Regions from separate parts of the Pontibacillus yanchengensis genome, predicted to be linked through region 1. Evidence: predicted binding sites of a transcription regulator. Region 1 holds the regulator's gene; the other holds the start of a gene.

What was found. Region 1 encodes NrdR, which represses ribonucleotide reductase genes. Its sites were predicted from a motif close to AACACNATATATNGTGTT; they were not measured.
Region 2: GLW08_RS09345 (vitamin B12-dependent ribonucleotide reductase) is a predicted target of NrdR. The motif match lies at 2,812-2,829, and genes of this name have one in related genera.

Annotation. Positions count from the first base shown of each region.
Region 1 covers NZ_WMEU01000002.1:126,302-133,415, forward strand. The annotation lists gene GLW08_RS07765 (glyceraldehyde-3-phosphate dehydrogenase) at 1-575, shown strand, start outside; gene speD (adenosylmethionine decarboxylase) at 852-1,229, shown strand; gene GLW08_RS07775 (cytosolic protein) at 1,496-1,903, shown strand; gene nrdR (transcriptional regulator NrdR) at 1,936-2,400, shown strand; gene GLW08_RS07785 (replication initiation and membrane attachment family protein) at 2,508-3,923, shown strand; gene dnaI (primosomal protein DnaI) at 3,958-4,884, shown strand; gene ytxC (sporulation protein YtxC) at 5,007-5,870, shown strand; T-box leader at 5,987-6,209, shown strand; gene thrS (threonine--tRNA ligase) at 6,276-7,114, shown strand, end outside.
Region 2 covers NZ_WMEU01000002.1:428,583-435,696, reverse strand. The annotation lists gene GLW08_RS09345 (vitamin B12-dependent ribonucleotide reductase) at 94-2,652, opposite strand; gene GLW08_RS09340 (rhodanese-like domain-containing protein) at 3,143-3,514, shown strand; gene gcvPB (aminomethyl-transferring glycine dehydrogenase subunit GcvPB) at 3,556-5,010, opposite strand; gene gcvPA (aminomethyl-transferring glycine dehydrogenase subunit GcvPA) at 5,000-6,349, opposite strand; gene gcvT (glycine cleavage system aminomethyltransferase GcvT) at 6,373-7,114, opposite strand, start outside.

The DNA.
Region 1 (7,114 bases):
CGACCAACTGTTTAGCTCCAGTGGTGAAAGTGTTAGATGAGCAATTTGGTATTGAGAATGGATTGATGACGACGGTTCATGCATTCACAAATGACCAAAAAAATCTAGATAACCCACATAAAGACCTTCGGAGAGCTAGGGGTTGTACACAGTCTATCATCCCGACATCTACAGGTGCAGCAAAAGCACTCGGTCAAGTTCTTCCTCAATTAGATGGTAAATTGCATGGGATGGCTTTACGAGTACCGACCCCAAATGTTTCACTAGTTGATTTAGTTGTTGATTTGAAACAGGATGTTACTGTTGATCAAATAAATAATATATTCCGTCATGCAGCGAAAAATGAGCTAAATGGAATTCTATCTTACTCAGAGGAGCCATTAGTATCAGTTGATTACACAACCACAGAGTACTCATCCATTGTTGATGGTTTATCTACACTTGTGATGGAAGATAGAAAAGTAAAAGTTTTAGCTTGGTATGACAATGAATGGGGCTATTCAAAACGAGTTATTGATCTAGTGAATTTTGTAGGTAGTTATTTGAGAAAAGAACAAGAAGTTCAGGTATCATAAATGTCTATCATTGGAATCCCCCTCTTTCTCATTTATAATGGGAAAGGAAATACCACTTCCACTGGTAAGAGTCTGTTAACCAATTTCAAAAAATCTTTATAGAACTATATTGCAAATTTTAGGGAAACGATATATACTAACTTTTGAGCTTCTGAAAATACTAATAAAAAGATGACTGCTTAAAGGGTTAGGACCTCATCGGACTAACTTTCCCCCGTGGTAGTGCATTAGCTAGATGTATAGAAGTAAACTTATGTGGTTAAAGGGGGACTCCCAATGGATACAATGGGTAGACATGTAATTGCAGAACTTTGGGATTGTAACATTGATAAGTTAAATGATATGAATTTAATTGAACAAATTTTTGTTGATGCAGCGTTAAAATCAGGTGCAGAAGTACGTGAAGTAGCCTTTCATAAATTTGCTCCTCATGGAGTGAGCGGGGTTGTCATTATCTCAGAATCACATCTTACGATTCATAGCTTCCCAGAACACGGGTATGCGAGTATTGATGTGTACACATGTGGTAATCGAATTGATCCAAATGTAGCTGCACAATATATAGCAGACGCTCTTGAATCAAAAACGAAAGAAACGGTAGAAGTTCCACGTGGTATGGGACCTGTCGAAGTGAAAAAATTTAATGTCCTATAATATAAAAAGAGGTGTACAATGTGCATCTCTTTTCTTATTAGCTAGGAAAAAAAGTTGACTTTTGTAGTTATAGAGGTTTAAAACCCGCTCTATAGTACAAATTCCTCCGTCGTGATGCTATATTCCTACCTTCCAATCTCCTGACTAGATTACCCTCAAAATAAATCTCAGCTTCAAGAATTTTGGTGAATTTGTCAAATCACCTCGAGTAATGTATTTAACCTTATAGAATTTTTGATATAATAGATTAGAGGTGTACAAGATATATGAAATTAAAACAAATTTTTTCCACATATTTTACGAATCATGCCGAAACAGAAGAAAATCACTATAACGAGTCATTACGTACCCATTATTTTAAAACAACAAAGGATAAAGCCATCAACATTTTGCACGATATGTATTCGAAATCATCATCTTTTGAAGTGAGATCAGTTTCTGAAGAGCGTGGCGAGTTAAGTGTTCAATTAAAAAAACAAAAGAAAGCATTTATCGTTATCAGTGTCATTATGGTCAAGCCTTATCATACTGCAATTGATTTTTCCGTTACATCGGAAACGACATTACCATTTGATCTTGGTTATAGCCATAAAATAATACGCCAACAATACGATATGCTCAAGAAAGAGCTAACTTTTATAGAAACATCAATGGCTCATAAATTAAATGTGTAGATAAGGCAAACCAGATTTGGAGTTGATATGGAGTGAAGTGCCCCAATTGTAGCTACAAAAGTACAAAAGTATTAGACTCAAGGCCAGTAGAGGAAGGAAAATCTATAAGGCGGAGAAGAGAATGCGAACAATGTGAGTTTCGGTTCACCACTTTTGAGCGCATTGAGGAAGTTCCTCTTATCATAGTGAAAAAAGAAGGAACACGAGAAGAATTCAGTCGCGAAAAGCTCATGCGTGGTTTAATCCGTGCGTGCGAAAAAAGGCCAGTTGCTGTAGAAGAATTAGAAAATATTTCAGGTGATATTGAACGGGAATTAAGAAACCGTGGTGTTTCGGAAGTGCAGAGTAAGGAAATAGGAGAGATGGTAATGGATCGGCTGGCTACAATTGACGAGGTAGCTTATGTTCGATTTGCATCCGTATATAGACAATTTAAAGATATTAATGTCTTCTTAGATGAATTAAAAGATTTAATCAAACATGATTCTGAAGGGTAAATGTTTAGGGCCTTGGTGGCTCTTTTCTTTTTTCTACCCCCCTATTACAACAAGCATTTCACTGAATACTTACCGGCATGGACATCGATGAGAAGGGGAGATCAGGTATGAAGGAAACAAATATTGGAAAGTTGTTGCCGGTAGATGGCTTCAAATTACAAGTACCACACAATATTGCTATAAACATGTCTACCTCTTTAACCCATTTATATCAACCCTTAATTGGTTTGGCTGCAATTTCTTTATACCAAACCCTTCTTTCAGAATATGAGGTTCAAAAACAAGACGACCACCCCAGAACGCATCACTTGTTGATGAATTATCTCCATCTACCATTAGATCAAATATATGAAGCTAGAAAGCGTTTAGAAGCGATTGGACTTATACGTTCTTTCCTCTCAGAGGGAGAGCAACAGAATGTATATACGTATGTTTTACTTAGACCATTTACACCAAATGAATTCTTTGAAGATGATATGTTATCCCTGTTATTGTATCATCATATTGGACAGGAAAAATTTCAGAGGTTACAACATTCATTATATTCTAAACCAATAGTGGAAGAACATTCTACTGAAGTTACGTCTTCTTTTGAAGAAATCTTCTCAATGCGAGAATTGCCGAATGATGTCCCATCAAATCCAGAATCTAACGAAACGACAAAAAACATAATCATGTCGACAACTGGCGCAAATGTACAAGAATCCAGTATAGACTTTGATTGGTTAAAAAAAACGTTTCATGAACGAATGCTTCCAGTTAACGTAATTTTCACTGAAAAGAATAAAAAAGTAATGAATCAATTAGCCTTATTATATAACTTGGCTAATTATGAAATGGAAAAAGCAATTCAATGGGCTCTGTCAGATTCAAATGAGTTACATGTTTCTGAATTAAAGGAAGCCTGTCATGATTTATATCAATCAAAGCATCAAAAAGGTCACGGGAATATTAGGTTAACGGAACACAGAGAAAAAGTTGCTTCTGATGAAGGGGCTTCCAAGCAATCTGACGAAGACCAACAACCTCAAGATAAAGAAGAAGCATTGATTAATCAATTAGAACATATTTCTCCTAGGCAATTGTTAACTGACTTATCTAATGGTGCTGAACCAACAGAAAAAGAACTTAAAATTGTTCGTGATATAATGACTTCACAAGGGTTACCTGCAGGAGTTATGAATGTACTCATTTATTATGTGTTATTGAAAACAGATATGAAGCTTTCTAAGCCATATATGGAAACTATTGCAGGGCATTGGGCAAGACTGAATGTAAAAACAGTACGTCAAGCTATGGACACTGCTAAATCAGAGAATCAAAAATACCAGCAATTGGCTACAAAAGGGAAAAATCGAAGACAAAAGCAAGAAGTTTTGCCTGATTGGTTTAAAGAACAGCAAAAAGAAAAAGAAGCACAATCTAAAACAAAAGGTTCAGAAAAGGCTAGTAAATCTCAACAAGAAATTGAGAAGGAAAAAAAGGAATTAGCTGATGCCTTGAAGAAAATGGATGATGAATAGATATCGTGAATAAATTGATTTAAGGATGAGTGACATGGAACCAATCCAAACAGCTTTGAAAAAATGGATGAGAGAGAGTAAAAACTTTCAAGAGCATTATCAAAATATGCGACAAGCTATTTTGCATGATCAAGACATTCAGAAAGTTTTACAACAAAATTCTCATTTGACTGATGAAGATGTTGAACGACATTTAATGAAATTTTATGAATATCAGTCCCAATCTAAATCCTGTGAGGGATGTCCTTCTCTAGAGGAATGTCAAAACCTTGTACCAGGCTATTCACCTAGCCTTCATGTAGCAGGGAAGGATGTTCGCTTAACTTATGAAATGTGCCCAACCAAGCGCCAATACCAAGAACAGTCAGAAAAGCGTTCTTTTATAAGTAGTCTTTACATGCCAAAGGATATTTTAGAAGCTCGCTTTAAGGATTTAGATCCCGATGATCGCTATGAGGCAATAAGACTTGCAGTTAATTATACTGAGAATGTAGAGACCGAAAAAGCTCAAAAGGGCCTTTATTTCCATGGACGTTTTGGAGTTGGAAAAACACATATCTTAGGAGCTATTGCAAATAAACTTGCAAACAAGCGGATTTCCTCTTATATGATTTACATGCCTGAACTAGTAAGGGAAATGAAGTCCTCACTCCAGGATAATTCATTAAACGAAAAAATAGAAAGATTCAAAACAGCTCAAGTCCTTATGTTGGATGATATAGGGGCAGAATCTATGTCATCTTGGTTCCGTGACGAAGTTTTGGGCTCCATTCTTCAATATCGAATGATGGAACGTTTACCTGTATTCTTTACGTCTAACTATTCTTTAGAGGATTTAGAGAAGCACTTAATGACAAATAACCGTGGTGAAATTGACCAACTAAAAGCAGGTAGAATTATCGAACGAATCAAGGCCGTAAGTACACCAGTTGAAGTAATTGGACAAAATCGAAGGCAATAATCAAAAACATTCATCTTAAAACAACCTTTTGCAGGTTGTTTTTTTATTCTTGTTGAAAAACACACATTTTTTCCTTTCTTGTCCCATATAATGTAACAGTTTCGGGGGAAGGGGGGAACAGTTTGAAAGAAGTCTGCTTTGAGTATAAACAGGAAGCTTTATCATTTTGTGAAAGTATCCTCGATGTACAGGAGGATATTACGATTCAATGGAACCATCAAAGAAAATCGGGTTATATTGTCAACATAGAGAGTGGCAATACATCAGCCATATCGGTTAACAAATGGCTTGTTCACGGGTTGATCCATGTATTCACCCTACATAGAGAACAGTCCTGGATACAAGATATTATTCGTAATTGTTATTATTATAATGATGAAGATGAGGTAGCCCATATTTTTGAATTATGTCAATCTTTCTTAGAAGACAATACAGAGCAACGGATGGTTCCATTGCATGGACTTAGCCATGGACAGCATACAAAATTACTATATCGTGTGTTTGAGAACGCCTTAAATGAAGGAGATAATTTACACTTTGATTCAGTTGTAACCTTTCGATTTCAATACTACAGGGAAGAGTTAATTGATTTTGTTGGCTATGCGATTGATGAATATAAGCGAGAAGAGGAGTACCAAACGTATGTTCAGCAACTTAGAGAATATGTAGGGACTAAGCAATCAAAAATCGACCATCTTATTATCGTGCAGAAGAATGCATCGTTTCTTTTCTTCAATTCATCAGGAAAGCCAATTTCGAATGCCATTATTAAAAACCTCGCGCAACAAGAGCCATTATATTTGTTTGGACTCGGAAGAGAGGAACTTAATTTGACGCCAATCATGGCTCTAGCACCACAACAGATATCTTTTTATGGGGATGATGTAACGGATCCTAAAACACTTACGGTGATGAATGTGTTTCAAGAACGTATGGATATGTATCCATTGAATAAATTTCCCTTTAAAAGATTGTCTTCTTCATAATTCCATATAGCTATCTTGCATAGAAAAAAATATGAATCAAAAAATAGGCTTGCTTTCCAGAATAATTCCACATATAATAAAAAACATAAACTAATTAAACAACCATTCCTTGATATAAAAAAGTTTTGATGAGGATACGAACAACGTGTTCCGACTTAACAGAGAGGGAAGTCATCGGCTGTGAGCTTCCTAAGTACGGCATATTGTTTACCACCTCTGAACTCTAGTCGCGAAATGTAGTAGTGATTAGCGATTTGTCCACGTTACGGATGTACTAATGAAGCCACATTAAGATGTGGAAATTAGGGTGGAACCACGGGTATAACGCTCGTCCCTTCGCTATCGTGCAAGGGATGGGCGTTTTTTAGTGTTTTAAAATAGTAACACATTAAAGGAGTGACAGACATGTCGGAAGCAATTCAACTTACTTTTCCAGATGGCGCAGTCAAGGAGTTCCCACAAGATACGACGACAGAAGATGTAGCTGCTTCCATTAGCCCTGGGTTAAAAAAGCAAGCTGTTGCAGGGAAGCATAATGGCCAGCTTTTGGACTTGCGTCGTGTATTACCTGGGGATGGTTCAATCGAAATCGTTACATTACGTGACGAAGAAGGGATTGAAGTGTTACGCCACTCCACTGCTCACTTAATGGCTCAAGCTGTTAAACGTTTGTATGGAAATGTGAACCTAGGTGTAGGTCCTGTTATAGAAAATGGCTTTTATTATGATATGGACTTAAACGAATCGATTACTGCAGAGGATCTTCCAAAGATTGAGAAAGAAATGCAGAAAATCGTAAGCGAAAACCTTGAAGTGGAACGCTTAGAGGTCAGTCGTGAAAAAGCGAAAGAAATGTACGAAGAAATTGGCGATAATCTTAAATTGGAACTGCTAGAAGATATCCCAGAAGGTGAACAAGTAACGATTTACAAGCAGGGTGAGTTCTTTGATCTCTGTCGTGGACCTCACGTCCCTTCTACAGGGAAAATAAAAGTATTTAATTTATTGAGTGTCTCTGGTGCATACTGGCGTGGAGATAGTGATAATAAAATGCTACAACGTATTTATGGTACAGCTTTTGAAAAGAAAGATCACTTAAAAGAGTATCTTCATATGCTTGAAGAAGCTAAAGAGCGCGATCACCGTAAGTTAGGTAAAGAACTAGACATCTTTACTGTTTCTCAGAAAGTTGGTCAAGGTTTACCTCTTTGGCTTCCTAAAGGTGCTACCATCCGTCGCACTAT
Region 2 (7,114 bases), 300 kb from region 1:
TATACTTATTCTGTTATACACAAGCAACATTTTTATAGTACGCTAAACAAACAAGCTTGAAGAAGATGTACTTCTCCAAGCTTGTTATCTATCTTATAACCCACATTTTAGTTGGGCTCCACAATTCATACATGTATTGCATCCACCTACATCTTGAATTTTCCCTTCTCGACATACTGGACATGTATTCCCCACTTCTGATCCGATGGTTACGTCCGTTTTATCCAATTCATGCACGGTATCCATAAGAACGACTTTAGGTTGCTCGTTTTCAAATAGCTCCTGTTGTTCTTCTACTTGATTGTCTTCTGCCTTAAGCGTGAGTACTTGAGCATCACGACTACCATCGACATAGACGGTTCCGCCTTTTGCTCCACCTCGATATAAACGTTGATATACTTGCTCCACTTGTTCAACGCTATAGCCTTTAGGAGCATTAACTGTTTTGGATATTGAACTGTCCACCCAGCGCTGAATAACACATTGTGTATCTGCATGAGCTTCTGGAGAAAGACTCATCGCTGTAACGAACCATTCAGGTAAATGATTTGGATTCTGTTCAGGGTGCTCATCCAAGTATTCTTGAACAATATTTGCTTTTACTTCGATAAATTTACCCAAGCGTCCACTTCTGTAGTAAGAGAAAGAGAAATATGGCTCAAGGCCAGTTGAGACTCCTACCATTGTGCCAGTAGATCCTGTTGGAGCTACAGTTAATAAGTGTGAGTTACGAATGCCGTGGTCTAAAATACCTTGACGTATATCCTCTGGCATTTCCTTCATGTAACCAGTATTAATAAATTGCTCACGAATTTGTTTCGTCTCCTCTTCTGTCTTCCCAACTAGGAATGGAAAACTGCCCTTCTCTTTAGACAACTCTATAGAAGTTCTATACGCTGTAGTTGCAATCGTTTCAAATATTTGATCGACAACTTCATTACCTTCTTTTGAACCATACGCAGTTTCTGTATAAATTAACAAGTCATGAAGTCCCATAACCCCTAGGCCTACTCGGCGCTCTCCAAGGGCCTGCTTTTTATTTTCCTCAAGAAAGTATGGTGTTGCATCAATAACGTTATCTTGCATTCGTACGCCTGTTTGAACCGTTTGTTTCAACTTTTCATAGTCTACTTCCTTCGTTTCTTTATTGGCGAAGGAAGCAAGATTTACAGCAGCCAAGTTACATACAGAGTATGGAGCTAATGGTTGTTCCCCACAAGGATTCGTTGCGACTACTTTTTGACCATAACTTGTAGCATTGGTTTTTTCATTTGCGTTATCAATAAAGAAAATTCCTGGTTCAGCTGAATAAGTGGCACAGATATTAATTAAGTTCCAAAGCTCCTTCGCTTTCATGCGACGGTGTGTTTTCACTTTATATCCCATTGCTTCCCATTCACGTACGTCTCCAACTTCTTGCCATTTCTCATTGTAAGCCTTCATTCCCTCAGGGTTGTAACTTTCCACATCAGGAAAGCGAAGATCATAGTAACCATCCTGTTCAACAGCTTCCATGAAATCATTTGTTAAACATATCGATATGTTGGCTCCTGTTAGAAACTCAGAATTATGAACGTCATAGTTACCACCTAATCGAAGCTTTTCTTCTGCTTCTGCTATCACTTTATTTGTAAAGCCACCTTGACCTTCAATCGCTTTATAATTAACAATTCCTTGATACATGTCTCGCTCTGTTTCTGTGAGAGGTGTGAATTTTAACTTTGATTGGGCTTGACGCTTAATCCCCTCGTCTTCAGTGGTCTCAATTAAGAACCGTAATATACGTGGATTCTGCATTTTTGAAATAATGAATTCAATAATATCAGGATGCCAATCTGCTTGCATGATCATTTGCGCTCCACGTCTTGATCCACCTTGTTCCACAAGATGGGTTAGCTTAGCGATATCATCAAGCCAGGAAACAGAACCAGATGATTTACCGTTTACACCTTTTGCCAATGCATTTCTTGGACGTAGTGTCGAACCATTTGTTCCAACTCCTCCTCCACGTGACATGATTTCCATCACTTGTTTACGATGGTCTGATATACCCTCTCGAGAGTCTTGAATGAATGGCATAACATAACAGTTGAAGTACGTAACATCTGTATCAGCACCTGCTCCATATAATACACGCCCAGCAGGAATAAAGTTTAGATTTGAAAGTTCTTCATAAAAGTGCTTATACCATTCTTGCTTTTTGGTTTCATCCACTTCTACTTCTGCCAAGCCTGTGGCATTCCTTCGTGCCACTTGCTCATAAAAAATCTCAAGCGGTTTGTCTATTACATCTAGTGAACGAGATATAATGCCTGTTTCCGCTTCTTCTGGATTATCCAATACATGAACAAATTCTGATTCAACTTTAACTTGAGCTTTTGATGTTTCCCAATCTATGGATTGTATGTACCCCAATCCTCTAGCGGGGAATTTAGGATCTTCCTTAATGGTAAGGACAACAAAATCTCCGGATGCTAGTGTTATTTTCTCCGTATCCTTAAATGCGTAACGATCCAGCATTACAAGTCTTGATACACCTGAATGTGTTATATGCATATCATCTGTAACTGGATGAACTTGAGGAAACATCCCTATATCTTTATTAAGTTGATCTATGTTGATATGTTTTAGTGAATCTTTCACCGCCTGCATGAACCATCTCTCCTCTATCGCGAATAATGCGTTGAGTTCGACATCTATTGATGAATATCAGCACTTGTAGCCGCTCAACTTTGCTATATATAACTTACCACAGTAATCTCCTTGGTTCAATATAAAAGTTTCTATATATTGTGTTCTATGAAACGAATTTACACTATATATTGTGTTTTGAACAAAGTATAATCGATTTGTCAATCTTAAAAATCTACGAAAATAAAAGAAAATATAAGGTATATGTCCTTTAAATCGACACATACATCCACAAATCCCTTATTTACTATTTGCAAATAAATTGGAAATATATTCATCCTCCCTATGTTATCTTAAGCGTTTGAACCAATTTGGACAGTAAGTTATAATTCCTCGTAGAAAATGTAATCAAACCACAAACGTTTGACTTTCTATATAAAAAAACTTTGAAACTTAATTCAAACAGAACTATAATAGATTAGGAATCATGAGAGAGATAGGGGGAGTTACGATGTGGATTTTTATTGTAGGATTAGCACTCATTATCGGCTTTGCCGTTATAAGATATGTAAATCAACGCCGTTATTTAAAAACACTGACATCAGAACAATTTCGTGAAGGATACCGTAAAGCCCAACTTATTGATGTTCGAGAACCTAACGAATTTAAAGCAGGACATATTCTTGGAGCTCGAAACATCCCAGTAACCCAATTGAAACAACGTTTGCAGGAAATACGTCCAGACAAACCCGTTTATTTGTATTGCCAAAACCAAACCCGTTCCTCAAGAGCAGCTAACGTCCTTCATAAAAAAGGGTACGATCAACTCCATGTTCTACAAGGTGGATTTAAAAAATGGGACGGTAAAATTAAACAGAGTTAATAGTAAAGATCCTCAACGTATTGTTGAGGATCTTTATTTATCTAATCTCTGGTATAACGAAGTACTGGTTTCCTAGCGGCTGTTGTTTCGTCTAATCGACTTACAATCGTTGTGTGAGGCGCTTCTTGAACAACCTCGGGTTTTTCTTCTACTTCTTTAGAAATTTGCTTCATGACCGATATAAATTCATCTAGTGTTTCTTTGGCCTCCGTCTCTGTTGGCTCTACCATCATAGCTTCCTCTACATTTATAGGGAAATAAATGGTAGGTGGATGATAGCCGAAGTCTAGCAATCGTTTGGCTATATCTAACGTACGCACACCTAATTTCTTCTGGCGCTTACCAGATAGTACGAATTCATGCTTACAATGTTGAGAAAATGGTAAGTCAAAAGTTGACTGTAGTTCTCTCATCATATAATTCGCATTAAGTACGGCGTATTCACTAACCTGACGCAAACCATCAGGACCCATTGTACGAATATACGTATAAGCTCGAACATTGATTCCAAAGTTACCAAAGTACGGTTTCACCCTCCCTATTGATTGAGGTCGATTATCTTCAAATACAAATCGATTATTTTGTTTCTTTAATAGCGGCTTAGGTAAATAAGGTTCTAACTCTGAGGTAACCCCCACTGGGCCAGAACCAGGACCACCACCACCATGGGGACCAGTAAATGTTTTATGCAAATTAAGGTGAACTACATCAAATCCCATATCTCCAGGACGGGCGTACCCTAGAATTGCATTCAAATTTGCCCCGTCATAATATAATTTACCACCAGCACCATGAACTATTTCGGCCATTTCTAGTATATGTTCTTCAAACAATCCTAGCGTGTTCGGATTTGTTAACATCAACGCAGCGGTGTTCTCATCCACGACTCTTCTTAAATCATCTAAATCAACTAATCCTTGTTCATTGGATTTTACTGTTACCGCTTCAAAACCTGCAACTGTAGCTGAAGCAGGATTCGTTCCATGCGCTGAATCTGGAACGATAACTTTGGTACGATTATAATCTCCATTTGTTTCATGGAAAGCTCGAATCATCATCAACCCAGTCCACTCACCATGAGCTCCTGCAGCTGGCTGAAGTGTAACAGTGTTCATACCTGTAATTGCCTCTAAAGAGGATTGGAGATCATACATTAACTCTAAAGCACCTTGAACACTATTTGCGTCTTGTAATGGATGTATGTGACTAAAACCCGGAATACGAGCTACATCTTCATTGATTTTTGGATTATACTTCATGGTACAAGAGCCTAATGGATAAAAACCTGAATCAACACCATGGTTTCGTGTCGATAGTGCTGTATAATGACGCATTATTTGAAGCTCACTTACCTCAGGTAGATCAGCATCACTCTTTCGAACATATTGTTCATCCAGTTCAATATCAACTTCAGGTACATCTAAATCAGGTAAACTATATCCCATACGACCTTCTTGACTACGTTCAAAAATCAGTGGAAAGTTTTCATTCAACATGTATATCCCTCAATTCTGTGACAAAGGCATCGATTTCTTCTTTTGTACGCATTTCTGTAATAGCTATTAACATACAACCGCTAAGACTAGGATCTGTCGATTCAAGATCGAAACCGCCAATATACCCTTTTTCCTGAAGCTTTTGATTGATTGTGTTAATTGATTTTTGGCAATCCAATACAACTTCATTAAAGAATGCACCCTTGAATTTAACCTTCATACCAGCTTCCTGAAGTTTAGCAAATGCATAACGAGCTTTTTGCATATTTTGATAGGCCATCTCTTTTAGTCCTTGTTTTCCTAAGGCACTTAAAGCAACAGATGTAGCTAAGGCATTCAGGGCTTGGTTGGAACAAATATTAGAGGTAGCTTTATCACGTCTTATGTGTTGTTCACGAGCTTGTAAAGTAAGAACAAACCCTCTTCGGCCTTCCTCATCTTTTGTTTGTCCAACGAGACGACCAGGTACCTTTCTCATTAATTTGCTTGTAGTTGCAAAATAGCCACAATGTGGCCCCCCAAATTGTGCTGGTATGCCAAATACCTGTGTATCCCCGACGACAATATCTGCACCAAACTCTCCTGGTGGGGTGAGATACCCTAAAGAAAGTGGATTACTTGAGACAATGAACATTGCTTTGTGATCTTCTAAAAGTCTCTGCACCTCAGCTAACGGTTCAACTTGACCATAGAAGTTTGGATAAGAGATAACTACACTAGCGGTATTTTCATCAAGTTCTTGTTCTAGAGCCTTGATATCAGTTATTCCATCCTTTGTATCGATTTCAATGACTTCCAAATTTGGACCTTTTGCATATGTTTGAATGACTTCTCTTGATTGTGGGTGTATTGCTTTTGATACAATAACTTTCTTTTTCTTCGTTTGTCCGGCACTTAAGGTAACTGCTTCTGCAAGAGCTGTACCTCCGTCATACATAGAGGAATTCGATACTTCCATCCCAGTTAATTCGGATATCATTGTTTGAAATTCAAAAATTGCCTGCAGCTCCCCTTGGGAAATTTCAGGCTGATAGGGTGTATATGCCGTATAAAATTCCGAACGTGAAATAACATGATTTACTATGGAAGGGATGTAATGATCATACACACCAGCCCCTAGAAAAGAAGTATATTGTTGGGTGTTGATGTTTTTATTTGCTAAGCGTGATAATTCACGCATTAATACCGGCTCACTTAAGGCTGGCTTAATCTGAAGGTCGCCATTGTACCGAATCGCTTCTGGAATGTCTTGAAACAATTCATTAGTCGACTTCACCCCAATAGCATCAAGCATGGACTCTTTATCTTTAGTAGTCATTGGTAAATATCGAAAGGTCATAGATGTTCCTCCCCCTTTTCTTCCTAAGATCTTTTGTAAAACGGTGTTGGTACCACTTTTGCACGCAGCTTACGTTTACGCACTTGAACAATAACTTCTTGTCCCTCCGAAATATATGCGACTGGTAATAATGCTAAACCAATGCGTTTCTCTAACGTAGGTGATTGAGTACCTGACGTAATAAAACCTACCTGTTCTTCATCTATATACACAGGATACCCATGACGAGGAATACCTTTATCGACCATTTCTATACCAACAAGCTTTCGTGCTGGTCCTTTTTCCTTTTGTTTCTTTAAAACTTCTTTCCCCATAAAGTCTGCTTCTTTATTTGTTTTTACTGCAAAGGAAAGTCCAGCTTCCACGGGGGTTATTTCAGAGCTAAGCTCCTGTCCATATAATGCAAGATTTGCTTCAAACCGAAGCGTATCTCTAGCACCTAACCCAACAGGTTGTAAACCATCCTTCTCTCCTATTCTAACTATAGCTTGCCATAAAGCTTGTCCAGAATCTGGATGGAGATAGATTTCAAACCCATCTTCTCCCGTATAACCTGTTCTAGACACAAGGGCTAGGTGGTCTACTCCTTCAAACGAGACACCTTGCTTAAACCGAAAGAATTTTATTTCCGCCAAATCTGTTTTGGTAAGCTTTTGTAAAATCATTTCTGCTTTTGGTCCTTGTATGGCTAGTTGCACATAGTGATCAGATTGATTTTCTACAATTGCCTCCTCGACAAGATTGTCTTTCAGCCAATTAAAGTCT